Regions from separate parts of the Mesorhizobium sp. M1D.F.Ca.ET.043.01.1.1 genome, predicted to be linked through region 2. Evidence: predicted binding sites of a transcription regulator. Region 2 holds the regulator's gene; each other region holds the start of a gene.
What was found. Region 2 encodes LexA, which represses DNA repair genes until DNA is damaged. Its sites were predicted from a motif close to TGTTCNNNNTGTGTTCNG; they were not measured.
Positions count from the first base shown of each region.

Region 1: a site for LexA is predicted at 2,185-2,202, ahead of EJ067_RS32130 (single-stranded DNA-binding protein). Genes of this name have one in related genera too.
Region 3: a site for LexA is predicted at 3,543-3,560, ahead of EJ067_RS28670 (UvrD-helicase domain-containing protein). Genes of this name have one in related genera too.

Region 1 is NZ_CP034444.1:6,676,106-6,686,072, forward strand. Features, by position in the region: gene EJ067_RS32105 (hypothetical protein) at 1-126, opposite strand, end outside; gene EJ067_RS32110 (ATP-dependent Clp protease proteolytic subunit) at 263-868, opposite strand; gene EJ067_RS32115 (SRPBCC domain-containing protein) at 896-1,372, opposite strand; gene EJ067_RS32120 (metalloregulator ArsR/SmtB family transcription factor) at 1,369-1,683, opposite strand; gene EJ067_RS32125 (cupin domain-containing protein) at 1,728-2,045, opposite strand; gene EJ067_RS32130 (single-stranded DNA-binding protein) at 2,303-2,821, shown strand; gene EJ067_RS32135 (DUF2306 domain-containing protein) at 2,856-3,254, shown strand; gene EJ067_RS32140 (OsmC family protein) at 3,279-3,704, shown strand; gene EJ067_RS32145 (MarC family protein) at 3,825-4,454, opposite strand; gene EJ067_RS32150 (VOC family protein) at 4,650-5,027, opposite strand; gene EJ067_RS32155 (hypothetical protein) at 5,060-5,590, opposite strand; gene EJ067_RS32160 (AraC family transcriptional regulator) at 5,675-6,544, shown strand; gene gyrA (DNA gyrase subunit A) at 6,702-9,494, shown strand; gene EJ067_RS32170 (hypothetical protein) at 9,554-9,706, opposite strand; gene coaD (pantetheine-phosphate adenylyltransferase) at 9,911-9,967, shown strand, end outside.
Region 2 is NZ_CP034444.1:6,774,698-6,784,664, reverse strand. Features, by position in the region: gene trpD (anthranilate phosphoribosyltransferase) at 1-165, shown strand, start outside; gene trpC (indole-3-glycerol phosphate synthase TrpC) at 170-1,021, shown strand; gene moaC (cyclic pyranopterin monophosphate synthase MoaC) at 1,088-1,582, shown strand; gene glp (gephyrin-like molybdotransferase Glp) at 1,584-2,789, shown strand; gene lexA (transcriptional repressor LexA) at 2,906-3,640, shown strand; gene EJ067_RS32700 (ComEC/Rec2 family competence protein) at 3,624-6,089, opposite strand; gene gltX (glutamate--tRNA ligase) at 6,191-7,615, shown strand; gene gltA (citrate synthase) at 7,798-9,126, shown strand; gene lpxB (lipid-A-disaccharide synthase) at 9,187-9,967, opposite strand, start outside.
Region 3 is NZ_CP034444.1:5,987,448-5,997,414, reverse strand. Features, by position in the region: gene EJ067_RS28685 (EamA family transporter) at 1-31, shown strand, start outside; gene EJ067_RS28680 (dienelactone hydrolase family protein) at 41-928, opposite strand; gene EJ067_RS34760 (hypothetical protein) at 927-1,079, shown strand; gene EJ067_RS28675 (glucose/quinate/shikimate family membrane-bound PQQ-dependent dehydrogenase) at 1,110-3,428, opposite strand; gene EJ067_RS28670 (UvrD-helicase domain-containing protein) at 3,611-6,373, shown strand; gene EJ067_RS28665 (ABC transporter permease) at 6,383-7,429, opposite strand; gene EJ067_RS28660 (ATP-binding cassette domain-containing protein) at 7,429-8,223, opposite strand; gene EJ067_RS28655 (substrate-binding domain-containing protein) at 8,307-9,320, opposite strand; gene EJ067_RS28650 (sugar phosphate isomerase/epimerase) at 9,429-9,967, opposite strand, start outside.

The DNA of each region.
Region 1 (9,967 bases), 99 kb from region 2:
GCCGGCCGGAAGAGCGTCGTCAGGCTCGGGCTGCGGCGCGGGCTTGGCGATACGGTAGTCGCCGCTGACGCCTGGAAGCTTCCGCGCCGAACCGTCGTCGCCAAAGGCTGCGGTGCTGCCGATCATGGCGCCGGCGAGAGCGGCGAGGGCGATGCGCAAATGTCTGGACTGCCGGTGCGTCGTCATTCGCCAACTATAGAGACGCGCCGGGAGCGAGGCCAGACACGGCGGCAATCAAATTGCCGCGCGTCTTCCATTCACCTCAGGCCACCTTCTTGCGCGTGTCGTAAACATGGTCGACGAGGCCCCAGGCCTTGGCCTCCGCGGCGGTCATGAAATAGTCGCGGTCGAGCGTGCGCTCGACCTCTTCGTAGCTGCGGCCGCAGTGCCTGGCATAGAGCTCCGTCATATGGCGCTTGGTGCGCAGAATGTCCTCGGCATGGCGCTGGATGTCGGAGGCCTGGCCCTGGAAGCCGCCGAGCGGCTGATGCAGCACGATCCTGGTGTTGGGCAGCGCGATGCGCCGCCCCGGCGAGCCGGCCATCAGCAGGAAAGAAGCCATCGAGGCGGCAAAGCCCATGCACACCGTCGACACCGGGCAGGAGATGTATTGCATCGTGTCGTAGATGGCGAAGCCGCTGGTCATCACGCCGCCCGGCGAGTTGATGTAGATCGATATCTCCTTGTCGGGATGGTCCGATTCCAGCGACAAAAGCTGCGCGCAGACCAGCGCCGACACGCCGTCATTGATCTCGCCGTTGATGAAGACGATGCGCTCGCGCAGCAGCCGCGAGAAAATGTCGAAGGCGCGTTCGCCGCGGCTCGACTGCTCGATCACCATCGGCACCAGATTGGCAAGGGCGCTCATGAGCCAGGTCTCCTCGGTTGTCGTCGGTCAAGCCGCGCGCAGCATCATGCAGGGCGCATTGGCGGCCGTCGGGTTCTTGCGCGCATCGAGCCAAAGCCCGCAGCCGGCGCCAGAAACGGCGATGACAGGCTGCGCGACCGGCGCGAAGCCGTCATGGACGATGCTGAGATGCGTGCCGCCGGAGGCCGTGCGCGCAAGCTTGAAGGTGACGACGCTATCGAATGCCGGCAGATGGTCGGCATCTTCGCCACTTGGCTGCTCGCGCCAGGAATAGCGCAGCAGCTTGCCGGGCTCGGCCTCGAGTACTTCGCACTCGATCGGTGCGTCCGGTCCGGCAAAGGCGAAGCGCTTGCCGGTTTCCGGCTTCATGTCGTTCGGCATCATCCAGGCCGCGAGCAGTTCGGGCTCGGTCAGCGCCCGCCAGACCCTTTCCGGTGGATCGGGAAGCTCGCACTCGAAGCTGAGCGGCGCATCGGCCGCCGCCGGGTGTTTCTTTGCCGTCATTGGTCCATTTCCCTCAGAACCGTCTTCAACCTCTCGATGCGCTCCGGCCAGAAGGCGCGGTAGCGTTCGATCCAGCCAAGCAGCGGATCGAGGCCTTGCGGGTCGGCGCGGTAGTAGGCATTGCGGCCGGCGCGACGCTCGACCACGAGGCCGGCGCCGCGCAGCACGGCAAGGTGCTGCGAGACGGCGGGCTGCGATACGCTCATGCCGGCGCGGAGCTCGGACACGCTCATCTCGCTTGCCGCGAGCCGTTCATAGACCGCGCGCCGTGTCGGATCGGCCAGGGCCCGGAAAATCTCTGCTTCGATCATGCACAAAGCATAAGTCGACACTTATTGGTTTGGCAAGTCTCGTTTTATGATGTCCAGCGTCTCACCGGCTCCGCGGCTCCGTCGAAGGTTGCCTCGAAGACAGGCGATGCAAGCACGGCATGAATGTGAAGCGTGCCGGGACCAACGTTACGGAAGCCATGCCTGCGTTGTGCGGGAATGATCAGCGACTGTCCGGTAGTGAGCACGGCATGCCGGTCGTCGATCCACATTTCGGCTTCACCGGCAATCACCGTCAGAACTTCCTCGACTGAGTGCCTATGCGTCGGCGCGCCCATGCCGGGCGCCACCCACTGCTCGAATATGCAAAGCTCGGCTGCGCCGTTGGCGGCGGCTGTGTGCATGCGGGTTTCCACTCCGGTCCGCCAATTTTCGCGCGGCTGATCCTCATGCTTGACGATGTCCACCGAGATACCCCCTTTGTTTCCTGCGCAGGAATACTACCTGTTGCTGACATTCCTTGACAGAAACAATGGTCCGGACTAGAACGAAAAGAGAACAAAAACCTTGTGGGAAAAGCCAGCCTTTGCAGGCATGGGCGACCTGCAGGCTGTAAGGTGAGCGACTTGAAATTTGTTTCGGATGAGCGCGGAGAAGTACGATGGCGGGTAGCGTCAACAAGGTCATTCTGGTCGGCAACCTCGGAGCGGACCCTGAAATCCGCCGCCTGAATTCGGGCGATCCGGTCGTCAACATCCGCATCGCCACGTCGGAAAGCTGGCGCGACAAGAATTCCGGCGAGCGCAAGGAAAAGACCGAGTGGCACAATGTCGTCATCTTCAACGACCAGCTAGCCAAAGTGGCCGAGCAGTATTTGAAGAAGGGCATGAAGGTCTATGTCGAAGGCCAGCTGCAGACACGCAAATGGCAGGACCAGACCGGCAATGACCGCTACACGACCGAGGTCGTGCTGCAGAAGTTCCGCGGCGAGTTGCAGATGCTCGACGCGCGCGGCGAGGGTGGCGGCCAGGTCGGCAGCTATGCCGGCGGCGGCAACAGCCGCGGTTCCGATTTCGGCCAGTCCGGCCCGAACGAAGGTTTCAGCCGCGGCGGCGGTGGCGGTTCCAGGGGCGGTGGCGGCGGTTCGTCGCGCGAGCTGGACGACGAGATTCCGTTCTAAGCCTTTCGAGACGATCGGTTGAGGGAAAGGCGCGATGTCGCCAGGACCATTGCTGACGGCGCCTCCTCCCATTCTATGGCATGCGTTCGCCGCCGTCGCCGCATTGGCGATAGGCGGGACGCAGCTTGCGCTGCCGAAGGGCACGGCGCGCCACCGCGTGCTGGGCTATGTCTGGGCGGCCCTGATGCTGGTCATCGCCGTCTCGAGCTTCTGGATCCAGCAGATCCGCCTGATCGGGCCGTTCAGCCCGATCCATATCCTGTCTATCCTGGTGATTGTCACCGCGCCGCTGGCGGTATGGTATGCGCACACCCATAAGGTGGCCGCGCATCGCAGCGCCATGATAAAGCTCTATCTGTTCGCGCTGGTCGGCGCCGGCATCTTCACCCTGCTGCCCGGCCGCATCATGCACGCCGTCGTGTTCGGTCAGTAGGGCAGTATCGCAAGGAAGATCATCGTGAAAGCACGCGTCAAATGGGTCGAGGAACGCACCTTTGTCGGCGAGTCCGGCAGCGGTCACAAGGTCGTGCTGGGCACGGCGCATGGGCCGGAGGGCCGGACGCCGGGGCCGAGCCCGATGGAGCTGGTGCTGATCGGCACCGGCGGCTGCTCGGCCTATGACGTCGTCCATATCCTGGAAAAAGGCCGCGAGGCGGTCGAGGACTGCGTGGTCGAGCTCGACGCCGATCGCGCCGAGACCGAGCCGCGCGTCTTCACCCGCATCCACATGCATTTCATCGTCAAGGGCCGATCCCTGTCGCGCGACAAGGTGAAACGCGCGATCGACCTGTCGATCGAGAAATACTGCTCGGCCACAGCCATGATGGCGAAGACCGCGACGGTCACGCATGATTTCGAAGTGGTCGATACGGCGGTGAAGTAGAGCAGTAGGAAGAGGCGTCCTAGTGCGTTTCACCGTTTCACGGAAACGGCGAAACGCCCTATCTCCTTGTTTTTACGCAATTCCGGACGGAAAACCGCTCACACTTTTCCTGGAATTGCTCTAGGCGGCCATAAGCGCCCTGACGCCATCGGCGACGAACTGCACGGCCAACGCCGCCAGGATCACGCCAAGCAGCCGGGTCAGGATCGAGCGGCCGGTCTGGCCGAGGATGCGGTCGATGCGCTCGGCGAGCACGAAGACCAGATAGGTGAGGACGAGGCAGATCGCGATGATGCCGACCAGCGCGGCTTGAGCGCCAAAACCCTCGAAATGTCCCGACAGCAGCACGGTCGCCGAAATCGCGCCGGGGCCGGCGATCAGTGGGATCGCCAGCGGGAAGGCGGCGATGTTGTGGATCATGTCCTTGGTGATGGCGACGTCGCCTATCTTCTCCTTGCGGTCCTGACGCCGCTCGAACACCATCTCGAAGGCGATGAAGAAGAGCAGGAAGCCGCCGGCGACGCGGAAGGCCGGCAACGTGATGCCGAACACCGACAGGATCGAGGCGCCGGCGACGGCGAACAGCGCCATCACCAGGAAGCCGATCACCGAGGCGCGCACCGAGACCTGCTGGCGCTCCTCGCGGTTCATGCCGCGCGTCACGGCAAGGAAGAGCGGCGCCAACCCCGGCGGGTCGATGGTCACCAGGATGGTGACGAAGGCGTTGAACAGGCTGTCGAAGCTCGGCATCGGTGGTCCCCTCCCGCCGGGCGACGCCCTAGCTCTTCAATTGGTAGAGCAAAGCGGGAGCGGTGGGAACAGCCGGAAGGGGATTTCAGCCGGATAGAGCGGGATGCAGGTCAATAGAAAAGTCGGCATCCCGCTCTATCTGTTTATTTAGCCGCATTTCTGCGACGCCAAGTGATTCCACTTGGCTGCAAATACTCAGTCCGCTTTGCCGCAATAGGCCTCGAGCCGGTAGCCGTCAGGGTCGATGACGAACGCCGCATAGTAGTTGTCGCCATAGGCGGCGCGCAGGCCGGGCTGGCCGTTGTCCTTGCCGCCTTCGCGCAGCGCCGCCGCATGGAACGCGTCGACGCTGGCGCGCGTGGGCGCCGCGAAGCAAAAATGCAGGCCGGAGTCTCTATCCGCCGGCACGGGTTTGCCGGCGTCATTGACCCAGTAGCGCGCCGCTTCCTTGCCATAGCCCAGCGAGCCCGGCGATTGGCTGAGGCAGGTGTAGCCGAGAGGCTTGAGCGCTGCATCGAAGAATCGCTTCGAGGCGTCGCTGTCTTGAACGCCGATCGAGATGTGGTCGAACATCGTTTTCTCCGTCGTTACAACAGGTTGGTTGATCAGGCTGGAGTCGCGCGGCGGGCCAGGAACTCTACCTCGGTGCGCCAGGTCGCGCCGCCATCATGCGAACGTTCGCCCAGCCAGCGGAACGAACTTTCGGTGATGCGCGAGAAGCTCCAGCGCACCGAGGAACCGCTGCCGTCGGCGCCGATCTGGACGATCGTGTCGCCCTCGGCGCGGCTGAGCTGCCGGCTGTAATACTGGTTGCGGGGATCGCTCCAGAAGATGTGCCAGGCGTCCGCGCCGGGGTCGTAGACGCGCAGCGTCGTGCCGTAGAAGGTCCATGGCCCGAGCGATGGCGAGGGACCGGCATCGCGTGCGGGCAGGATCCACACGTCCTGAACCGCCTTGCCTTCCAGGACCCAGCCGAAATGCACCTCGCCACGTCCGGTCAGCTTGGTGCCGTCCTCCAAGGTGCGCGTGGCCTCGAACGTCCAGGCGCCGATGAAGCGGCCGTAAAGTTTCAATTTGTCGGCGAGGTCCGCATCGGGACCGTCGCTGCGCAAGGCTTCGGCAAAGGGATCGGTCATGGTTGCTGCCTCGTTTGTCAGGAGAGGACAAGCAATAGGGGCATGGCGGGTTCTGCGCTTGGGAAAAATTGCTATCTTTCGGCGATGACGACGACCGCGAAAAACCTTGCCTCGGGATCTGGCTGGCAGGTGTCGGACGTAATCTGCACCGCCGGCGCCGGCGACAGGCCGTTCGAGGAACAGCACCGTATTTTCTGCGTCGCCGCGGTGACCAGCGGTACGTTCCGCTACCGCACGCGCCAGGGCTCAGCGATGCTTGCTCCCGGCGCCATCCTGCTCGGCAATCCCGGCACTTGCTATGAGTGCGGGCACGAGCACGGCACCGGCGACCGCTGCCTCTCCTTCCATTTTTCTTCCCCCTATATGGAGCGCCTGGTCGCGGATGTACCGGGCGCGAAGCGGCTTGGCTTCGCCGGTCCACGGCTGCCGCCCTTGGCGGCCCTGGCGCCATTGCTGGCGCAAGCGGAGGCAGCGCGGGAAACAGCCGACAGCGAGGCGTTCGAGGAATTTGGACTGCGCATCGCCGGCGCGGTGGTCGCGGCTGCGGCGGATTCGTCCGAGATTGCCCGGACACCCAGCCGGCGCGACCAGAAACGCGTTGCCGAGGCGGTGCGCCTGATAGAGCTCAATGCCGAGCGGCCGCTGTCGCTCAGCGAACTCGCCGACGGCACGGCGACCAGCCCATATCATTTCCTGCGCACGTTCCGGCAGGTCGTCGGCATGACGCCCTACCAATTCCTGTTGAGGACCAGGCTGCACCACGCCGCGGTGCGGCTGCGCACGTCGGACGAGGCGATCTCGACAATCGCTTTCGATGCCGGCTTCAACGACCTGTCGACCTTCAACCGCCGGTTCAAGCGCGAGATGGGAGAGGCGCCCGGCATCTATCGCGCCAAACGGACGGGCGGATGCAGACGTCAGCCAAAGCCGTTCGACACAGCCGGCCTTGACTGACAAGGGCGAAATGCAGCTCGGCCATATCGTCGCAATCAGCGGTATCCATTTGAAATTACCGTCGAAATTGTCTCTGGAAAAGTGCCGTCGCCATTGGAGTTTCTACCCGGCTTCCTATATAAGCAGCCAGTGATTCCCGACTGGATTGTGACCTGATTTGACCGACCAGAAGACACCGCGCGGGCCGGAGGGCGGCCCCACCGGCATCGAGCCGATTTCGATCATCGAGGAGATGCAGCGCTCCTATCTCGATTACGCCATGAGCGTGATCGTCAGCCGCGCGCTGCCCGACGTGCGCGACGGCCTGAAGCCTGTGCACCGCCGCATCCTCTATGCCTCGCACGAGAGCGGCTACCACTGGAACCGCAAATATGTGAAGTCGGCGCGCCCGGTCGCCGACGTGATGGGTAAATACCATCCGCATGGCGACGCCTCGATTTACGACGCGCTGGTACGCATGGCGCAGGACTGGTCGCTGCGCGTGCCGCTGATCGACGGTCAGGGCAATTTCGGCTCGATCGACGGCGATCCGCCGGCGGCGATGCGATACACCGAGTCCCGGCTGACCAAGGTCGCGCACGAGTTGCTGGAAGACATCGACAAGGAAACCGTCGATTTCCAGGACACTTACGACGCTTCAGGCAGCGAACCGAAGGTGTTGCCGGCGCGCTTCCCGAACCTGCTCGTCAACGGCTCGGGCGGCATCGCCGTCGGCATGGCCACCAACATCCCGCCGCACAACCTGGCCGAGGTCTGCAACGGTGCCATCGCCATCATCGACAATCCGGCGATCGACCTGCCGTCGCTGATGGAAATCGTGCCCGGTCCGGATTTCCCGACCGGCGGCATCGTGCTTGGCCGTTCCGGCATCTACAACGCCTATTCGACGGGCCGCGGCTCGATCGTCATGCGCGGCCGCGTCAACATCGAGGCGCGCGGCAACGACCGTGAATCGATCATCATCACCGAGATTCCCTATCAGGTGAACAAGGCGGCGATGATCGAGAAGATGGCGGAACTGGTGCGCGAGAAGCGCATCGAGGGCATTTCCGACATCCGCGACGAGAGCGATCGCCAGGGCTACCGCGTCGTCGTCGAACTGAAGCGCGAGGCCGTTGCCGACGTCATCCTCAACCAGCTTTACCGCTTCACGCCGCTGCAGACCTCGTTCGGCGCCAACATGGTGGCGCTGAACGGCGGCAAGCCGGAAGTGCTGACGCTGATCGACATGCTGAAGGCCTTCGTCGGCTTCCGCGAGGAGGTGATCAGCCGGCGCACGAAGTACCTTTTGCGCAAGGCGCGCGAGAGAGCCCATGTGCTGGTCGGTCTTGCGATCGCGGTCGCTAACATCGACGAGGTGATCAAGCTGATCCGCACCGCCCCCGATCCGCAGACGGCGCGCGAGCAGTTGATGGAGCGGCGCTGGCCATCCCACGACGTCGCTCCGCTGATCCAGCTGATCGACGATCCGCGTCACCGCATCAACGAGGACGGCACCTACAATCTCTCGGAAGAGCAGGCCCGCGCCATCCTCGATCTGCGCCTGCAGCGCCTGACCGCGCTCGGCCGCGACGAGATCGCCGATGAATTGAACAAGATCGGCGCCGAAATCGTTGATTACCTTGATATTTTGTCTTCTCGCGCGCGCATCCAGCAGATCGTCAAGGACGAGCTGATCGCGGTGCGCGACGAGTTCGGCACACCGCGCCGCACCGAGCTCGCCGAAGGCGGGGCGGACATGGAAGACGAGGACCTGATCCAGCGCGAGGACATGGTCGTCACGGTCAGCCATTCCGGCTACATCAAGCGCGTGCCGCTCTCGCTCTACCGGGCACAGCGCCGCGGCGGCAAGGGCCGCTCCGGCATGTCGACGAAGGAAGAGGATTTCGTCACCCGGCTGTTCGTCGCCAACACGCATACGCCGGTGCTGTTCTTCTCCTCGCGCGGCATCGTCTACAAGGAAAAGGTCTGGCGGCTGCCGGTTGGCAACCCGCAGTCGCGCGGCAAGGCGCTGATCAACATGCTGCCGCTGGAGCAGGGCGAGCGCATCACCACCATCATGCCGCTGCCCGAGGACGAGACGAGTTGGGGCGAACTCGACGTGATGTTCGCCACCACGCGTGGCACGGTGCGCCGCAACAAGCTGTCCGACTTCGTCCAGGTCAACCGCAACGGCAAGATCGCCATGAAGCTGGAGGAAGAGGGCGATGAGATCCTCGGCGTCGAGACGTGCACCGACAATGACGACGTGCTGCTGACGGCGAATTCCGGCCAGTGCATCCGCTTTTCGGTCTCCGACGTGCGCGTCTTCCAGAGCCGCAATTCCGTCGGCGTGCGCGGCATCGCCATGGCCGAGACCGATCGCGTGATCTCGATGTCGGTGATCGAGCATGTCGACGCCTCGCCCGCGGAGCGTGCCGCCTATCTCAAGCGCGCTGCCGCCGAGCGCCGCCTTGCGGCCGGAACGGCCGGCGAGGAGGAGGAGATCGCGCTCACCAATGAGGAGATCGGCGAGGAGGCGGAACTTTCCGAGGAGCGCTACGACTTCCTCAAGATGCACGAGCAGCTCGTGCTGACGGTTACCGAATATGGCTACGGCAAGCGCTCGTCGTCCTATGATTTCCGCCTCACCGGCCGCGGCGGCAAGGGCATCCGTGCCACCGATGTCTCGAAAACGGCCGAGATCGGCCGGCTGGTGGCGACCTTCTCGGTCGGCAACGACGATCAGATCATGCTGGTTTCGGACGGCGGCACCGTCATCCGCGTGCCGGTCAATGGCATACGCTTCGCCAGCCGCGCCACCAAGGGCGTGACCATCTTCAACACGGCCGAAGGCGAGAAGGTGGTGTCGGTGGAACGGATCTCGGAGCCGCAGTCGGACGAGGAAGCCGAAGATAGCTCAGCAGTCGAGACCGGGTCCGAAGAGCCGGGCCAGACCGATACTGAATAGCCTGGCTGGCGTCACCGGCCTTCGGGCCGGTGCGGTCGTTCTCGGGGTTGGAGCTGGGGTCAGAAGTGACGGTAGGGCTTGCGGCCAACGAAACCTTCGAGACGCTTGGTGTTGGCCTTGACGCGCACCCGCGCTGCTTCCTGATGCAACCCGAATGCGGTGGCGATCAGCATCACGATGGTCATTGCAGTGGCAAGCATGTAGATCAGCATTTGCGTGTTCTCCTGCGCTTACAACGATAAAGATGGTGCTTTGGTTTCATCTCCTGAAGCGGCAACCTAGTGAACGCTGCGTGAAGCGTTCGTGATTGTCGCATTCATCTGTCGTTCATGTCCGTGAAAAGGTTCACGGGCATTGCACATTCGGGCACATCAATGGGATTTGCCTTTGTTTGAGAGGCTCGCTAGAAGCCTGCCATGACTGAACGCACCGCCCTTTATGCCGGCTCCTTCGACCCGCTGACCAACGGACAT
Region 2 (9,967 bases):
GCCGGCGCCTATCGCGACACCGTGCTGATGAACGCCGGCGCCGGGCTGGTGGTGGCCGGCAAGGCGACGACGCTCGCCGACGGCATTGGGGCCGCCGCGCAAGCCATCGACAGCGGCCGGGCGCTTGCGGTGCTCGACAAGCTCATCGAGATTTCGAACGGTTAGAACCTTGTCCGACATCCTGCGCAAGATCGAAGCCTACAAGCGCGAAGAGATCGCCGCGGCGAAGCTCAGCGCGCCGCTTGCCGAGGTCAAGGCGAAGGCGAAGGATGCAGAACCGCCGCGCGGCTTCCTTGCGGCCCTCGAGGCCAGGCGGAAGGCCGGCGGCTTCGCGCTGATCGCCGAGATCAAGAAGGCCAGCCCCTCCAAGGGTTTGATCCGCGCCGACTTCGATCCGCCGGCGCTCGCCAGGGCCTACCAGCAAGGCGGAGCGGCCTGCCTCTCGGTGCTGACCGACGCCCCGTCCTTCCAGGGCGCGCCGGGCTTTCTGACAGCCGCGCGCGCCGCCGTCGGCCTGCCCGCCCTGCGCAAGGATTTCCTCTTCGACCCGTACCAGGTCCACGAGGCGCGGGCCTGGGGCGCGGACGCGATCCTCATCATCATGGCAAGCGTCGACGACGCTCTGGCCGGCGAGCTCGAGGCAACGGCCTTCGAGCTCGGCATGGACGCGCTGGTCGAGGTGCATGACGAGAAGGAGATGGAGCGCGCGCTCATGCTCTCGTCACGGCTGATCGGCATCAACAACCGCGATTTGCGGACCTTCGAGACCAGCCTCGACGTTTCGGAGCGGCTTGCCGCCATGGTGCCGGCCGACCGGCTACTGGTCAGCGAAAGCGGCATCTTCACCCATCAGGACTGCCGCCGGCTGGAGAAGAGCAAGATCGGCACCTTCCTCGTTGGCGAGAGCCTGATGCGGCAGGCCGACGTGGCCGCCGCGACCGCGCTTCTGCTGACGGGCAAGGCTCCGGCCGATGCATCGGCCCGAAAATCGACTCCGATTTTCGGAGAGCACGATGCATAGATTCAAAGTGTTAGAGCGTGCTTTGTGCGTCCAAGTGGACGCACGTCGTTCTAAGGCCGTTTGAGGATGCCTGCGCTTACCCATCTCGGCGCCAAGGGCGAAGCCAACATGGTCGATGTCGGCGACAAGGCCGAGACGACGCGCACGGCAATCGCCGAAGGTTTTGTTTCCATGCGGGCGGAAACGCTGGAGATGATCCTGGCCGGCGACGCCAAGAAGGGCGACGTGCTTGGCACGGCGCGCATCGCCGGCATCATGGCCGCCAAGAAGACGCATGAGCTTGTTCCGCTCTGCCATCCGCTGCTTCTCACCAAGGTTGCGGTCGATATCGAGCCCGACCCGGCGCTGCCCGGCCTGAGGGTCACCGCGCTTGCTCGCGTCACCGGCAAGACCGGGGTGGAGATGGAGGCGCTGACCGCGGCGTCGGTCGCCTGCCTCACCATCTATGACATGGCCAAGGCGGCGGACCGCGCCATGGTGATTTCCGGCATCAGGCTGGTCGAGAAGACCGGCGGCAAGTCGGGCGACTACAAAGCCGCCAAACATGGAGCAGGTTCTTAAGATGGCGCTGGTTCCGGTCGCCGAAGCGCTCGAGCGCCTGTTGGATGGCGCAACCGCGCTGCCTGGCGAAAGCGTTCCGCTGGCTGACGCCGCCGGCCGCGTTCTGGCCGAACCCATGGTGGCGCTGCGCACCCAGCCGCCCTTCAACGCTTCGGCCATGGACGGCTATGCCGCCCGCGCCGCGGACGTGGCTTCGGCTCCGGCGCGCCTCTCGGTGATCGGCATGGCGCCCGCAGGACGCGGCTTTGCCGGCTCCGTCGGCAATGGCGAAGCGGTGCGCATCTTCACCGGCGCGCCGCTCCCCGAAGGCGCCGACACCGTGGTCATCCAGGAGAATGTCCGCGACCTCGGCCGCGGCCGGATCGAGGTGACCGAGCCGACGGCGGAAGCACGCAACGTCCGTCGCCGCGGGCTCGATTTTGGCCAGGGCGACCTGCTCCTCGAAAAAGGCCGCCAGCTCGATCCTGCGGCGCTCTCGCTGGCGGCGTCGGCCAACCATCCGAGCCTCACCGTGGTGCGGCAGCCGCTGGTGGCCATCATCGCCACGGGCGACGAATTGCTGCCGCCCGGCAGCGCGCTCGGCCCGGACCAGATCATCTCGTCCAATGCCTATGGCGTCGCAGCCGCGGCCCAGTCGGTCGGGGCGCGCGCGCTCGACCTCGGCATCGCCGCCGACCGGCAGGACGCAATCGCGGCTCTGGTTAGGAAAGCGGTCTCAGCCGGCGCCGATATCATCGTCACCCTCGGCGGCGCCTCGGTCGGCGACCACGACCTCATCCACGACGTGCTGACCGGCGAAGGCATGCAGCTCGATTTCTGGAAGATCGCCATGCGCCCCGGCAAACCGTTGATGTTTGGCCGCCTAGGCAACATCCGCTGCATCGGCCTGCCCGGCAATCCGGTGGCGAGCCTTGTCTGCTCGCAATTGTTCCTGAAGCCGCTTCTGGCGCGGCTGGGTGGCCGCAACTACCGACAGGACATCCGCGCCGCCCGGTTGGCCGCCGCGATGCGCGCCAACGATCTCAGGCAGGACTATGTGCGCGCCGTCGTGCGCGAGGAGGCCGGACGGCTGGTCGCGACACCGTTCGGCATCCAGGATTCCTCGATGCTGAGGACGCTCGCCGACGCCAACGGCCTGATCGTGCGCGAGCCCTTCGCCCCGGCGGCGGAAGCCGGCGCCGAATGCAGCGTTCTGATGTTACGCTGAACAAAACGTCAACACATTCACTAAACTTTAAACGGTTGCGGAACACAACTGGAACAGATAGTGTTTGTTCTGGGTTTGTTTTTCTGATTCTGGTTTCAGAACCCATGGGGGCCGCCATGCTGACGCGCAAACAACATGAACTCCTGATGTTCATCCATGAACGGCTCAAGGAAAGCGGCATTCCGCCGTCTTTCGACGAGATGAAGGAAGCGCTCGACCTTGCCTCGAAGTCGGGCATCCATCGCCTGATCACGGCGCTGGAAGAGCGCGGTTTCATTCGCCGGCTGCCGAACCGGGCGCGTGCCCTGGAAGTCCTGAGGCTGCCCGATTCGATCGCGCCCGGCCTCAATGCGGCGAAGAAATTCTCGCCAAGCGTCATCCAGGGCGGCCAAGGCAATCTCGGCCGGCAGATCAAGCCTGCGGCGCCCTCGCGCACGCCTACGCCCAGCAATGATGACGACGTCGTTTCGGCCGTATCCATTCCGGTCATGGGTCGCATCGCCGCCGGTGTGCCGATCGATGCCATCCAGCATCAGACGCATTCGATCACAGTGCCGCCGGACATGATCGCGGGCGGCGAGCATTATGCCCTGGAAGTCAAAGGCGACTCGATGATCGAGGCCGGTATCTTCGACGGCGATACGGTCATCATCCGCAACGCCAACACGGCAAGCCCGGGTGAAATCGTGGTGGCCCTCGTCGACGACGAGGAAGCGACGCTGAAGCGCTTCCGCCGCAAGGGTGCCTCGATCGCGCTCGAGGCCGCCAATCCCGCCTATGAGACCCGCATCTTCGGGCCGGACAGGGTCAAGGTGCAGGGCAAGCTAGTCGGACTCATTCGCCGCTACTGAGCGGCTGTGGCTTTGCCTCTGGCTTTTCGGGCCGCTTGTAAGGCGCCAGGCCCCTCGCCTCGCGCGAGTAGCTCCGCTGTTCGTGCCAGGGGCGATAGGGCTTCTCGACGGCGTATTGAATGACAGGTTGCGCCGTCGCCGATTGCGGATCGAAGAAGACGGCAGCGCTTCCATGGCGAGCAAGTTGGCGTTTGGTGACGACAAGAATGCGTGGATCGCGGCAAGGATTGTAGGCCGTGGCGTCGTTGATGACAATGAGGTCGGCATAGCCGCAGGCCGGCCTGGCGCTGTTGCGATTTTCCGCCAACGCGACGATCGCGCCGGACGGATGCCGGCCGATGCAGAGATCGCCGGTGCAATAGAATGGCGATCCCGGCGGCAGGTCGACGGGATCTGCGATATCCAGCGCGCCTTTGGCGAATGTCTCCGGCGGCACGATTTCCTCGGCTTTCAGCGCGCGCTTCCAGTTGTCGATGGTGAACTCGTTGGAGCGTTCGCGGTTGATAGCGAGCTCGCCGCCGCCGATCGGCATTGCCACCAGATGCGCGTCCTCCGAGATCAACACATCCGGCGTGCGGACATGCGGAATGGTGAGCAGAGCAGCAAGCGCGAACGGCACGGCTGCCAATCTGAGCCAGGTGGTGGCCATGGTCGCGATGACCAGCGCGATCGTCGCCAGCAGCACCGATTGGATCGAGATCAATCCCACGGCATCGACGGGCGAGCGCTCGGAAATCCATACCGAAATGGCAATCGTCGCAGTCAGGCCCTTGCCCATCACGTAGAGGAACGGACCGTCGAAACCGAACGGCATCGCCAACGCGCTCAGCACGGCGAACGGCATGACGATCAGCGAAACGATCGGCATCACCGCCAGATTGGCGAGCAGACTGAGCGGCGAGACGCGCTGGAAGTGCCAGATCGCAAACAGTAGTGTCGCGCTGCCCGCGATGAGCGAGGTTACGGCGGCGCCACCCACGCCAATCGCCAGTTTTCGCGACAAGAACCCGAGGAAGGAGCGCTTTGCCGGCGGCACGGTCGCTTTGCCGGCGCGATAGTCGGCAAAGCCGGCATAGGCGCCGACCAGGGCGGCGGTGGCCGCGAAGGACATCTGGAAGCTCGGACCGACCACTTCGTGCGGCGAGACAAGGATGACGGCGATGGCCGAGATCGCCAAATTGCGCATCGTCAGCGCCGCGCGGTCGAAGAGCACGGCGACCAGCATCACGGCGAGCATGATGAAGCTCCGCTCGGCCGCCACCACGATGCCGGAGATGACGAGGTAAGCGGCGATCGAGGCAAGCGCGATCGCCGCGGCGTATTTCTTCACCGGCCGGCGCGACGAGAAATCCGGAAACAGCGCAAAGGCGCCGCGCAGCAGGAACATGATCGTGCCGGCGACCAGCGCCATGTGCAGGCCGGAGATTGAGATGATGTGATAGATGCCGGTGCGCCGCATCGCTTCGTTGATGTCTTCGGGAATGCCGGCGCGAACGCCGACAATCAACGCCGCGGCGATTTCGCCTTCGGGTCCGCCGACGGTGCTTCTGATGTGATCGGCGATGTTCTCGCGCGCGTTTTCGATCGCCGAGGCGATGCTCGTCTCTGCCGGCGGGGCGGTTGCCGGAAGGACTTTCGGATCGCCTAGGAAAAAGCCGCTGCCGCCGATGCCGGAAAAATAGCTGTCGAAGGAAAAATCATAACTCTCGGGGCGGACCGGGCCTGTCGGCGGCAAAAGCCGCGCATAGCCCGTCACCAGCGATCCAGCCTTCATGTCCGGCGGCATCCTGCGAGCCGAGAGCCTGACGCGGTCCGGCGCGTAGCGCAGCGTCGGATGCGCGGTCGACACGAGATCGATGGTCAGCCGCACCCGGCCATTGGCCATCTCCTCGGCGACGACGACGCGCCCGGTCAGCCGCGTCTGGATTTCGGAGCCGAGCATAGGTGTTGCGACGCGCCATGTCTCGACCTTCGCGGCGACGAAGCCCAAGGCGCAAAACAGCGCCGCCATGAAGACGAGATGCGTCTTCGGCCAAGAGCGCGAGACCGCCACGCAGACAGCCATCAGCGCTGCCGCCGCCAGCGGCCTGTAGAGGTCCGGCTCGGCATTCAAGGAAAAATAGAGGATCACGCCGGCGGCCAGGAACACCGGCACCAGCAGGAAGCCGACGCCGCGGTCGAGTTCGGTAGCGGCCGCGACGGCGACGCTCCGGCGAAACACGGAAAACGAAGCGCCGCGGAACTGTCGGCGGATCCGGTCGATGGCTGCCGGCGGAGACGTCGGGCGGGCGGGGGTGCCGTCGGGCGATGGAACGTCCACAGGCAGGTGCCGCTCCGGGAGCAGGACCGGCATCGCTTCGGCAGGCACGGCGCCGGCAAACAGCAAGCGCTCGCTGACGCCAGCCGTCGTCCCTTCGCCCTCCTCCTCGCCCCGGCCACGTCCAGCCATCGGGTCTGCCCCTTGCGCCCCAGACCTCCTATGCTACATGAACGCCACCTGCGCGAAAGCCCGCGCAATCACGCCCGTTTCAGTGCTTCTTCGAGAGTTCCATGTCCGACAAGGTCGTCACCCGCTTTGCCCCCTCGCCCACCGGCTACCTGCACATCGGCGGGGCGCGGACGGCGCTGTTCAACTGGCTCTACGCCAGGCACACCGGCGGCACGATGCTGCTGCGCATCGAGGACACCGATCGCGAGCGCTCCACCGAGGCTGCGACAGCCGCCATCCTGGAAGGACTGACCTGGCTTGGCCTTTCCTGGGACGGCGACGCCGTCTCCCAGTTCGAGCGCGCCCCGCGCCACCGCGAGGTCGCCGAGGAGCTCGTGCGCCTGCGCAAGGCCTATTACGCCTACGAGACGCCGGCGGAACTCGATGCCATGCGCGAGGCGGCGCGGGCCAAGGGCATGCCGCCGCGCTACAACGGCCAATGGCGCGACCGCGATCCGTCCGGGGCGCCTGCCGGCGTCAAGGGGGCGATCCGCGTCAAGGCGCCGACCGAAGGCGAGACGATCGTGCATGACCGCGTGCAGGGCGAGGTGCGCTTTCCGAACAAGGATCTCGACGACTTCATCATCCTGCGCTCGGACGGCAACCCGACCTACATGCATGCCGTGGTCGTCGACGACCATGACATGGGCGTCACCCACATTATCCGTGGCGACGACCATCTGACCAACGCCGCGCGCCAGACCGTGATCTACAACGCCATGGGCTGGACCGTGCCGTCGATGTCGCACATCCCGCTGATCCACGGCGCCGACGGCGCCAAGCTGTCGAAGCGCCACGGCGCGCTCGGCGTCGAGGCCTATCGCGCGATGGGCTATCTGCCGGAGGCCCTGCTCAACTATCTGGCGAGGCTCGGCTGGAGCCATGGCGACGACGAGGTGATGTCGATCAAGGACATGATCTCCTGGTTCGATATCGGCGACGTCAACAAGGGCGCCGCGCGTTTCGACTTCGCCAAGCTCGAGGCGCTCAACGGCGTGCATATGCGCCAGATGGACGACAAGGCCCTCGTCGACGTGTTCGTCGCCACCTTGCCCCATCTCGAAGGAGGCCCGGCGCTCGCGGCAAAGCTCGACGACAGGCGCAAGGCGCAACTGCTGGCCGCCATGCCCGGCCTCAAGGAGCGGGCGAAGACGCTGGTCGAACTCGTGGATGGAGCCGCCTTCCTGTTCGCAAAACGCCCCCTGCAGCTCGACGAGAAGGCCGCTGGGTTGCTCGGCGGTGAGGCGCGCGCCACTTTGCGCGGTGCTCATGCCGCGCTCGCCGCGGTTTCCGGCGAATGGAGCGCCGCGGCCGCGGAAGCCGCAATTCGTGACTTTGCCCAGGCCGGCGGACACAAGCTTGGCGCCGTGGCGCAACCGCTGAGAGCCGCGCTCACCGGCCGCAGCACCTCGCCTGGCGTCTTCGACGTGCTTGCCGTGTTGGGACGCGAGGAGGCCCTGGCGCGGATTGGAGATCAAATCGATTAGGAGCGAACTGGCCCAAAAAGATTGGCATTGAAAGGTGTGTTTCGCAGTGCAACATTAGGCCTTGGCCCAATCAGGCACGCACCTCCTAAAATGCGGTGGTAAGTTCGCGCATTCCGGTGATTTCGACGTGTCGTTTGCAGGAATTGCCTTGCCGGCATGAGGAAACATAAAGGAGTTTGAGAATGAGCGAAGCTGCGACAAAACTGGAATCGGGCGGCAAGGCGCATGAGTCGACCGCCAAGCTCGAACTCGCCGGCAAGACCCACGAATTGAAGGTGCGAAGCGGCTCGACCGGGCCTGACGTCATCGACATCGGCGCGCTTTACAGCACCACCGGGGCGTTCACCTACGATCCAGGCTTCACCTCGACGGCGAGCTGCGAGTCGGCGATCACCTTCATCGACGGCGACGCCGGCATCTTGCTTCATCGCGGCTACCCGATCGACCAGCTTGCCGAGCATGGCGACTTCCTCGAGGTCTGCTACCTCCTGCTCTACGGCGAATTGCCGACCAAGGCGCAGAAGGACGACTTCGACTACCGCGTGACGCGCCACACCATGGTGCATGAGCAGATGTCGCGCTTCTTCACCGGCTTCCGGCGCGACGCGCATCCGATGGCCGTCATGTGCGGCGTGGTCGGCGCGCTGTCGGCCTTCTATCATGACTCGACAGACATCTCTGATCCCTACCAGCGCATGGTCGCCTCGATGCGCCTGATCGCCAAGATGCCGACGATCGCGGCGATGGCCTATAAATACCACATCGGCCAGCCTTTCATTTACCCGAAGAACGATCTGGGCTTCGCGGCGAACTTCCTGCACATGTGCTTTGCCGTGCCGTGCGAGGAGTACAAGATCAATCCGGTGCTGGCGCGCGCCATGGAGCGCATCTTCATCCTGCACGCCGACCACGAGCAGAACGCGTCGACATCGACCGTTCGGCTTGCAGGTTCTTCGGGCGCCAATCCGTTCGCCTGCATCGCCGCCGGCATCGCCTGCCTGTGGGGTCCGGCGCATGGCGGCGCCAACGAGGCGGCGCTCAACATGCTGGGCGAGATCGGCCATGTCGACCACATCCCGGAGTTCATCGCCCGCGCCAAGGATAAGAACGATCCGTTCCGCCTGATGGGTTTCGGCCACCGCGTCTACAAGAACTACGATCCGCGCGCCAAGATCATGCAGAAGACGGCGCATGAGGTGCTGGGCGAGCTCGGCATCAAGGATGATCCGCTGCTCGACATCGCGATGGAGCTGGAGAAGATCGCACTGACCGACGAGTATTTCATCGCCAAGAAGCTCTATCCCAATGTCGACTTCTATTCCGGCATCACGCTGAAGGCGCTGGGCTTCCCCACCACCATGTTCACGGTGCTGTTCGCGGTTGCCCGCACCGTCGGCTGGATCGCGCAGTGGAAGGAAATGATCGAGGATCCGCACCAGAAGATTGGCCGCCCTCGCCAGCTCTACACCGGCGCAACGGAACGGGACTACGTGCCGATTGCAAAGAGATGAGTGAGTAGTGAATAGGGAGTAGTGAGTAGTGGCGCTGACACAGTGAATGCCGCGCACTCTCTACTCACTACTCACTACTCCCTTCCTAATACACCCCATCACCACCTCGGCGGCGATTTCGCCGGAGGGCCTCTCGGTCGCCATGCGCCTGGCTATCTCGGCGAAGCCCGCTTTCTGCCAGGCGCGCATGCCGGTGTCGACAAACAGGGCTTCCAGCTGACGCGCCAGGTTCTCCGGCCTGACATACTGGTCGTAGAACTCCGGCACCAGAGCGCGATCGGCGATCAGGTTGGGCAGCAGCGCCGACCACGTCGTCACGAGATGCTGCGCCAACTGTCTGGCGATCGGGTCGAGCTTGTAGCTGGAGACCATCGGGACGTCGGAAAGCGCCAGCTCCAGCGAAACCGTTCCGGACGCGATCAAAGCCGCATCGGCCTTGCCGAAAGCCTGCCATTTGCGCTCCGGTTCGGTGATGATCTCGGGTTTCTCGTCCCACGTCGCGACCGACGTTTTCACCAAGTCGGCGACATGCGGCACCGTCGGCAGCAGCAGGCGTAACCGGTGGCCACGCTGGCGCAGAACCGACATCGTCTTGCCGAACGGCTCGATCAGCCGGCGCACCTCGCCGCGGCGCGAGCCCGGCAGCACAAGCAGGGTCTTGACGCGATCCTCCGACAGGTCGCGAGGCAAGCTCTGCGCCTTGGCGGCGCCAAGCACGCCCGGATCCTGCGTCAGCCGATGGCCGACATAGGTGCCGGGCGGCCCGCCAAGACGAGCGAGCGCCTTCACCTCGAAAGGCAGGATGCAGAGGATGTGGTCGACATAAGGCTTCATCGCCACC
Region 3 (9,967 bases), 790 kb from region 2:
CGCCATGCACAAGCCCGCGACCGATGCCTAAGTCGCTCAGTCACACCAGTTTCTCTTTCAGAAACGCGATCGTCCTTCCCCAGGCGAGATCCGCGGCCTTCTTGTCGTAGCGGGCGGCCGAGGTGTCGTTGTTGAAGGCATGGTTGACGCCGTCATAGACATAGACGGTGTACTCGACATGCGCGGCATCGAGCGCCTTCTTGTAGGCATCGATGCCGGCGTCGATGCGCTCGTCCAGCCCGGCATAGTGCAACAGCAGCGCCGCCTTGATCTTCGGCACGTCCTCGGCCTTCGGCTGCATGCCGTAGTAGGCGACGCCGGCGCTGAGGTCCGGCGCATTGACGGCCAGCGTGTTCACCGTGCCGCCGCCCCAGCAGAAGCCGACCGCGCCGACCTTGCCGTTGCCGTCCTTATAGCCCTTGAGATAGGCGACCGTCGCGACACCATCGGCAACGACTTGGGCAGGGTCGAGCTTGGTGAACATGTCGCGCGCCTTGTCCTCGTCGGCGGGCGTGCCGCCGAGCGGCGACAGGAAATCCGGCGCCAGCGCGACAAAGCCTTCCAGCGCCACGCGCCGGGCGACATCGCGGATATGCGGGTTGAGACCCCGGTTCTCATGGATGACGATGACAGTTCCAACCTTGCCGGATCGATCTGCCGGCCTGACCAGGTAGGCCTTCATCTCGCCGCTGCTGCCGGGAAAGGTGATGTCCTCGCCCTTCACGCGCGGTTCGTCCTCGGCGACGATCGCCGCCTTAGCCGAATTCGCCGCCAGTATCGGCGCGATCGCCGCGGCCGCGGCGCCCGATCCGGCGAGCGTGGTCAGTTGCTCCATGAAACGCCGCCGGTCGAGCGTCAGATGCGTGTATTCGTCATAGGCATCGATCATCGCCTGGGTGATGACGGGCTTTGCGAGAGGTTCGGTCATGGCTCTCCTCGACGGCTGTCCGACGCGCAAGATAGGGTTGGAACGCGCGCGGTCCAGTCATCCGCTGGCGAAGGTGCTGGTCCAGAAATACGATGTGATGGCCGCCGGACCCGACCTCACCAATCAGGTGCTCGGGCAGGTGCCTGGCTGAGAAGCCAACTCGGTTTGCGAACGGACGCGGCTATTTCGGCAGCGTGTAGGCCATCACATAATCGCCCGGCTTGGTGCCGACCGAGCCATGGCCGCCGGCGACGATGACCACGAACTGGCGGCCGTCGGCGACCGTGTAGGTCATCGGCGTCGACTGCCCGCCCGCCGGCAGCCTTGCCCGCCAGAGCTGCCTACCTGTGGTGAGGTCGTAGGCGCGCAGATAGTCGTCGACCGCGGCGCCGAGGAAGGCGACCCCGCCGGCCGTGATCATCGGCCCGCCGATGCCCGGCACGCCGACCTTGAACGGCAGCGGCAGCGGCGTCATGTCGTAGACGGTGCCGTTGCGATGCTTGTAGGCGATCTGGCCGGTCCTGAGGTCGACGCCGGCGACATAGCCCCACGGCGGCGCCTGGCAGGGAAGGCCGAGCGGCGACAGGAACGGCCCCATCACCACGGCGTAAGGCGCGCCCTCGTTGCGGTTGAGCCCCTGTTCGCTGCCCTTGGCATTGTCGCCCGGCGGCGGCACGTCCGCGCGCGGGATGAGCTTCGACGTGAAGGCGAGATAAGTCGGCATGCCGAACATCACCTGCCGCACCGGGTCGACCGCGACGCCGCCCCAGTTGAAGACGCCGAAATTGCCGGGATAGATCAGCGAGCCCTGCAGCGAGGGCGGCGTGTAGCGCCCCTCGTAGCGCAATTTCCTGAGCGCGATCCGGCATGCCAGCTGGTCGAACATGGTGATGCCCCACATGTCGGCGCCCGTCAGCGGCTTGGGATTGAACGAAAGCCCCGATTCCGGCTGCGTCGGCGATGTATGGTCGCCCTCGATCGCGCCGCCCGGCGCCGGCATTTCCTTCACCGGGACGATCGGCTCGCCGGTGCGCCGGTCAAGCACATAGAGATCGCCCTGCTTGGTCGGTCCGACCAGCGCCGGCACGACCGCGCCGCTGGCCGAGGTGATGTCGATGAGCGTCGGCTGCGCCGGCACGTCCATGTCCCACAGATCGTGATGCACCAGCTGGCGAACCCAGCGCAACTGCCCGGTGTTGAGGTCGAGCGCGGTGATCGAGGAGGAGAATTTCTCGACATTGGCGCTGCGGCCCATGCCGAGCTGGTCCGGCGTCTGGTTGCCGAGCGGCAGGTAGAGCAGGCCGAGCTTTTCGTCGGCGCTCGCTGTCGACCACATGTTGGGCGAGTTGTGGGTGTAGCTTTGCCCGGCCGGCAGCGGCGTCGTCTGGTCCGGATTCCCGGAATCCCAGTTCCACAGCAACGCGCCTGTGCCGGCATCGTAGGCACGGATGACCCCCGACGGCTCCTCGGTCGAATAATTGTCGTTGACCGCGCCGCCGACGATGATCTTGCCGGCGACGATAAGCGGCGCCGAGGTCGAATAATAATAGCCCGACTTCGGATACGGCATATTGGTCATCAGGTTCAGCGTGCCGCCCTCGGCGAAGGACGGGCACACCTGCCCGTTCGCCGCGTCGAGCGCGATGAGGCGCGCGTCGGACGTCGGCAGATAGACACGGGCGGCGCAGGGCTGCCCAGCCGCGATCTTGGCGTCGGCGTAGTAGGACACGCCGCGGCAGGTCTGGTGCTGGCGGTTGGGGTCGAGCTTGATCTTCGGATCGTAGCGCCATTTTTCCTTGCCGCTCGCGGCATCGATGGCGATGGCGAAATTGTGCGGCGTGCAGATGAACAGCGCATCGCCCACTTTCAGCGGCGTCACCTGGTAGGTCGTCTCGCCGATGTCGTCGGGACCTTTCACATCGCCGGTGCGATAAGTCCAGGCCGGCTGCAGCTTGGCGACGTTTTCCGGCGTGATCTGGCCGAGCGGCGAATAGCGCTGGCCGTGCGGCGTGCGGCCGTAAAAATGCCATTCGCCGGCCGGCATGTCGCCGCCGAGATTGGCAGTCGGCGTTACCTTGTCCGTGCCGAGGCTGCCGCCGATATCCTTGGGGTCGGCGGTCATCGAATAGCCGGCCACCGCGAGCGAGGCGAGCACAGCCAGGATCAGCGGCGCGCGACCGTCGGGGCCGGTAAATCCTCGCCTTGCCCATGGCGTCAGCAGCCACAGCGCGATCAGCACGATGACGCCGCCGCGCGGACCGAGCTGCCACCAGTCGAAGCCGATCTCCCACACAGCCCAGCACAGAGTGGCGATCACGAACGCAGCGTAGAGCCATAGCGATGTCGACCTGCGCCTGACGAGCAGCCAGGCAGTGATCAGGAAGACCAGGCCGGCGATGGCGTAGTACCAGCTGCCGCCCAATGTCCCCAGCCAGATGCCGCCGCCGCCGAGAACCAGACCGATGAGGAAGAGGACGAGGGAGGTGATGGTGACAGCCAAGACGATACTCCTTCGACTGTTGCTCGCCTGAGGCGACTCTCCAGGCAACGGCATGCCGTCCCTGCCCTGCCGGCAGCTTTTCCTCACCGGCCGCGCCTGTCAAGCGAACCGGGGCGGTGCAAAAATGGAACAAAACGTAGACACTTCTGGCCTTTCGCTACCGAATCACTACATTCGGGGCGATGTCCGGCTTTTCCGAAGACATGCCCTTCTTTGACGAACCGAATGCGCGGCCCGCGGCCCCGTCCGGTATTGCCGCGCGCGCCATGGCTGCCCGCAGCGCCCAAAACAGTGCGCCCGACTATCTGAAAGGCCTCAATCCCGAGCAGCGGCTTGCTGTCGAAACAACGGAAGGCCCGGTTCTGGTGCTGGCCGGCGCCGGCACTGGCAAGACGCGGGTCCTGACCACGCGCATCGCCCACATCCTTGCCACCGGCAGGGCTTTCCCGTCGCAGATTCTCGCCGTCACCTTCACCAACAAAGCCGCGCGCGAGATGAAGCAGCGTATCGGCATCCTGATCGGCGAAGGCAATGTCGAGGGCATGCCGTGGCTCGGCACCTTCCACTCGATTGGCGTCAAGCTCTTGCGCCGCCATGCCGAGCTTGCCGGACTGAAATCCGATTTCACCATCCTCGACACCGACGACGTGGTGCGGCTGATCAAGCAGATCATCCAGGCCGAAGGGCTGGACGACAAGCGCTGGCCGGCCAAGCAGTTCGCGCAGATGATCGACAACTGGAAGAACAAGGGCCTCGGTCCGGACGAGATTGCGGAAGGCGACGCGCGCAGCTTCGGCAACGGCAAGGGCCGTCAGCTCTACAAGGCCTATCAGGAACGGCTGCAGACGCTGAATTCCTGCGACTTCGGCGATCTGCTCTATCACCCGATCCGCATCTTCCGCGCCTATCCGGACGTGCTGAAGGAATATCACCGCAAATTCAAATACATCCTGGTCGACGAGTACCAGGACACCAACACCGCGCAATACATGTGGCTTCGCTTGCTGGCGCAGCGGCCCAGCAGTCCGAGGAGTGGTTCCCCGCAAATCCCTAGCGCGTCCAAATCTGCGCCTTTCGACAGAACCGAGGCAGGCCAATACAGATCCCCAGCGCCCGAAGAGGATCCACCAGAGCACAACCGTGATTGGGATGTTTCGGCCGAAGGCCGCAAGCCCGACCGGGCGTCCGAGCCGTTGCGAGGCCCCCGCGGAGGGCCCGCGCCGGCAGGCGCGGAACAGCCCGTGAGCGTGAATATCTGCTGCGTCGGCGACGACGACCAGTCGATTTACGGCTGGCGCGGCGCCGAGGTCGACAACATCCTGCGCTTCGACAAGGATTTTCCGGGTGCCACCATCATCCGGCTGGAGCGCAACTACCGCTCCACCGCGCACATCCTGGGCGCGGCCTCGCATCTGATCGCCTACAATGAAGGCCGTTTCGGCAAGACGCTGTTCACCGACCGCGACGACCCTGACGACGACAAGGTGCATGTCCATGCCGCCTGGGATTCCGAGGAAGAGGCGCGCGCCATCGGCGAGACCATCGAGGCCTACCAGCGCCCCGACAGGCAAGGCAATCGGCACAACCTCAACGACATGGCGATTCTCGTCCGCGCGTCCTTCCAGATGCGCGCCTTCGAAGACCGTTTCATCACGCTCGGCTTGAACTATCGCGTCATCGGCGGCCCGCGTTTCTACGAGCGGCTGGAGATCCGCGACGCGCTGGCCTTCTTCCGCGTCGTTGCCAACAGCGGCGACGACCTCGCCTTCGAGCGCATCGTCAACGTGCCGAAGCGCGGGCTTGGCGAAGCGACCATCCGCCAGATCCACGACACGGCGCGCGCCATGCGTATCCCGATGCTGGAGGCCGCCGCGACGCTGGCCGAAAGCGACGAGCTGAAACCGAAGCCGCGCGCAGCACTCCGCGAGGTCGCCGCCAACTTCGAACGCTGGCAGAAGGCGCTGGAGACCACGCCCCACACCGAGCTCGCCGAGACCATCCTCGAGGAGAGCGGCTACACCGACATGTGGAAGAACGACCGTTCGGCCGAGGCGCCAGGGCGGTTGGAGAACCTCAAGGAACTGATCCGCTCCATGGAGGAGTACGAGTCGCTGCGCTCCTTCCTCGAGCATGTCGCGCTGGTCATGGAGGCCGAGCAGGGCGAGTCGCTCGACGCGGTCTCGATCATGACGCTGCACTCGGCCAAGGGTCTCGAATTCGAGACCGTCTTCCTCCCCGGCTGGGAGGAAGGCCTCTTTCCCCATCAGCGCGCGCTGGACGAAGGCGGCCGTTCCGGCCTGGAGGAAGAGCGCCGGCTTGCCTATGTCGGCCTGACGCGGGCCAAGAAGAACCTGCACATCTGGTTCGTCTCCAACCGCCTCATCCATGGTCTGTGGCAATCGACGATCCCGTCGCGCTTCCTCGACGAATTGCCGGAGACTCATGTCGATGTCGCCGACAGCGGCAATTCCTATGGCGGTTATGGCAACCCTTACGGCGGCGGCTCATTCGCCTCGGGCCGCGGCGGCGGCCGGCAAAACCCCTACGGCGCCTCGCGCTTCGACAATATCGGCGCCGAGAAATCGGGCAGCTTCTCCAACACCTATGCGACGCCCGGCTGGCAGCGCGCGCAGGCCAACCGCACCGAGGCGACCGATCGCAACTGGGGCACGCGCTCCGGCCATCAGGTCGAGCGCATCGGCTATGGCGAGACCGATAGCGGCTATGGCGCCGGCCGCACCTCGGTCAAGGGCCGCACCATCGATGGCGAATTGGTCGCCAAATCCGTCGCCGACACGCCGTCGGCCTTCAGCGTCGGCGACCGCGTGTTCCATCAAAAATTCGGCAACGGCAACATTGCGGCGATCGATGGCAACAAGCTCACCATCGATTTCGACAAGGCCGGCCAGAAACGCGTGCTGGACGGCTTCGTCACCGGGGTTTGAGCAGCCCCCTCACCGATACCTTGCCTGGTTCCACTTATGGCCGAGCAGCGACAGGATGATGATCAGCCCATTGAAGAACTGGACGTAGAAGCCGCTCAGCCCCGCCGCGACGACACCGGTCTGGATGAACGACACGGTCACCGCGCCGATCGCGCCGCCGACCACCGTGCCGATGCCGCCCCAGGTCGGCGTGCCGCCGACGAACACCGAGGCCAGCACCGGCAGCAGATAGCCGTCGCCGGCCGTCGGCCACCAGGTGAAGTTGATCATCACCGAGAACGTGCCGGCGATCGCCGCCCCGATGCCGGTGAAGACGAACACCTTGACTTTGACGCGCTTGACGTCGATGCCCATCTGCTTGGCGCTGTCCGGATTGTCGCCGACGACCTTCACCTGCGCGCCGAAGCGATGGCGGTTGTAAAGCAGCGCGGCGAACACGACGAAGGCGATGGCCCAGAAGATCTGCACGGGGATGCCCCCGATCTGGCTCGAGAATATCTTGTAGGCCCAGCTGTCGGCCAGACTGGTCAGCGCCGTCGACTTGCCCTCGTTGATGATCTGGATCAGGCCGCGCAGCAGGAAGTTCATGCCGAGCGTGGCGATCAGCGACGACAGCCCGCCATAGACGACCAGCGAGCCGACGAGGAAGCCGAGCAGCGTGCCGGTGACCAGCGCCGCGGCAATGCCGAGGAAAGGATCGTAGCCGGCCTGCACCACAAGCGCGAAGACCCAGGACGCAAAACCCATCGTCGCCGGGAACGACAAATCGATCTCGTCGCAGGTGACGACGAAGACCAGCGGCACAACCACGAACAGCGCGACGGGAAGCGTCGTCAGCACCGACCTGTAGAGATACCAGGTGGTGAAGACCGTCGGGTTGGCGATCACGAACACCGCCATCATGACGATGAACACGGCCAGCGTGCCGAGCGATGCGCGGTTTTCAAGCACGAAGCCGCGCAGCCAGTGATCGGAGGGATGGCTCCATTCCTTGCCTGCCTGGCCGCTTGCCCTTCCGAGAGGCGTTTGCAGATCGGGTTCCATGGCCTTGCTCATCACGCTCTCTGCTCCGCTCCGCCTGCCTCGTGCAGCCCCGGCAAGCCGCCCGGGTGTGCTACGTCTTCCATGAAGTTGATCAGGTCTTCGGCCGACTTGACCTCGCTGCGGTCGGCGGCGAGCGCCACCTTGCCGCGGTCGAGCACGACGAAGCGGTCGGCGATGTCGAAGACATGGTGGATGTTGTGGCCGATGAACAGGATCGAGCGGCCGCTCGCCCGCACCTGGCGCACGAAATGGAAGACCTTGGCGGTTTCGGTCAGCGACAGCGCCGTCGTCGGCTCGTCGAGGATGATCAGCTCCGCCTGCTTGTAGATGGCGCGCGCGATCGCCACGCCCTGGCGCTCGCCGCCCGAAAGCTGGCCGACGATCGAGTGCGGCGTGAACACTTTCGAGGTGAAGCCGATCTCGCGCATCAGCCGGCTCGCCTCTTCGATCTCCTTGTTGACCTTCAGCCAGCCCATGAAGCCGGTCAGCTCGCGGCCCATGAAGATGTTGCGCACGATGGTCTGCTGCACCGCCAGCGCCCGGTCCTGGAACACCGTCTCGATACCGGCCTCGCGCGAGCGTGCCGCGCTCCATCCGATGACCGGCTTGTCGCGCACGAGGATCTCGCCGCTGGTCGGCTTGACGACGCCCGACAGGATCTTGATCAGCGTCGACTTGCCGGCGCCGTTGTCGCCGATCAGGCCGACCACCTCGCCGCGGTCGACGTTGAGATCGACGCCGCCCAGCGCATAGACCTGACCATAGGACTTCTTGATGTCGCGCAGTTCGATGATGCGTTCGCCCATGGGAATCCTCGCCTTATTGTCGCTTGCCGGCTGTCGCCGGCGGTCCTGCCGGCCGGGTCGAACCCGGCCGGCAGCCTGGGAGGTCAGCGCAACGCCTGCTTGGCGAGCTCTGAGACGATCTCATAATTCTGCGGCGTGACGAAGCCGGCGCCGGTGTCGACATTCATCGGCGCAAGGCCGAGCACCACCTGCTGGCAAAGGCTCAGGATCGGCAGATAGCCCTGCAGGAATGGCTGCTGGTCGGCCGTCAGCTGAACCCAGCCGCCTTTGAAAGCCTCGACGATCTGCGGGCTGGTGTCGAAGCCGAAATTGAAGATGTCGCCCGGCTTGCGCCCCGCCGCCTGCATGTAGGTGGCGACATTGCCTAGCATCTGCCCGCCCGGATAGCCGACCGCCTTGACATCGGGGTGGTTGAGGAGTGCCGCCGTGATGACCGGAATGGCGAGGTTCGGATCGGACGCCCATTCGCCGCTCGGTGGCGAGGAGAGCTGGATGACCTCGACGCCGGCCTCCTTCAAGGCAGCCACGGTGCCGCGCTCGCGCGCGCCGCGGTTCTCGTTCTCGAACGGGCCGATCATGATCGCCTTGTCGCCGGCCTTGAGCTTGCCCAGCTTGAATGCCTCGGCGCCGAGCGCGCGGCCTTGCTGCTCCTGCTGCGCGCCGACATAGCCGCCGCCGAACGCCGCGGTCACCTTCGGCACCGGTACGTTCTGGTACATCATCTTGATGCCGTCCTTATGCGCCTGTTCGGCCAGCGGCATGATCGCCGCGTCGCCCGGATGGCCCATCATGGCAATGCCGTTCGGCTTGACCGCGACCGCCTCGCGCAGTTGCTGCACCATCTTCTCGGCGTCCCACTGGGAGAAGATGTAGTCGACCTTCGGTCCGAGATCGGCCGCCGCCTGCTTGGCGCCATTATAGACGATGGTGCCGAAGGCGTCGCCCTCGGCGCCGCCGACGAAGAAGCGGATATGGACGTCCTTGCACCATTGGGCGTCGAGCGCGTGCGCCGGCAAGGTTGAGATCGAGGCGCAGAGCGCCGCGGCAGCCGCCACGACGGTCGAGCGCAGAACAGTCCTTCTGGTCGTGATGCTCATGCACGTTCCTCCCTTTTTGTCCCTCGCGAGCCGAGGGCGTTTTCGATGATCGCTTCGGCTTTGGTCGGCCGGCTCCTCCCGCCGGCCAGTCCTCACATCAATTTGGCCTCAAGTCGGATTGGGCAGGTAGCTGGCGCCTCCCCGGCATTGCTTCAGATAGTCCAGCGCCCGTACCTGGCCGGTGATCTCGAGGTCGTCGCGATAGACCGGGTCATGCCAGCCTTCGATATCGATGGCGCCGCGATAGCCGGCCAGCCGCAATTCGCTGATCACGCGCGTCCAGTCGCTGTCGCCGAAGCCGGGCGTGCGCATCTGCACGAAAGGCTGCCGGCCGAACACGCCATGCTCGCGGATCACGTCCCAGCGCACCGTCGCGTCCTTGCCGTGGACATGGAAGATGCGCGGCGCCCATTTGCGGATCTGCGGGATCGGGTCGATCAGATAGACGAGCTGATGGCAGGGCTCCCATTCCAGCCCGAGATTGTCGTTGGGCAATTCGTTGAACATCAGCTCCCAGGCATCGGGGTTGTGGGCGATGTTCCAGTCGCCGCTGGCCCAGTTGCCGTCCATGGCGCAATTCTCGAAGGCGATGCGCACGCCCTTGTCGGCGGCGCGTTTCGCCAGCGGCCCCCAGACTTCGCGGAAGC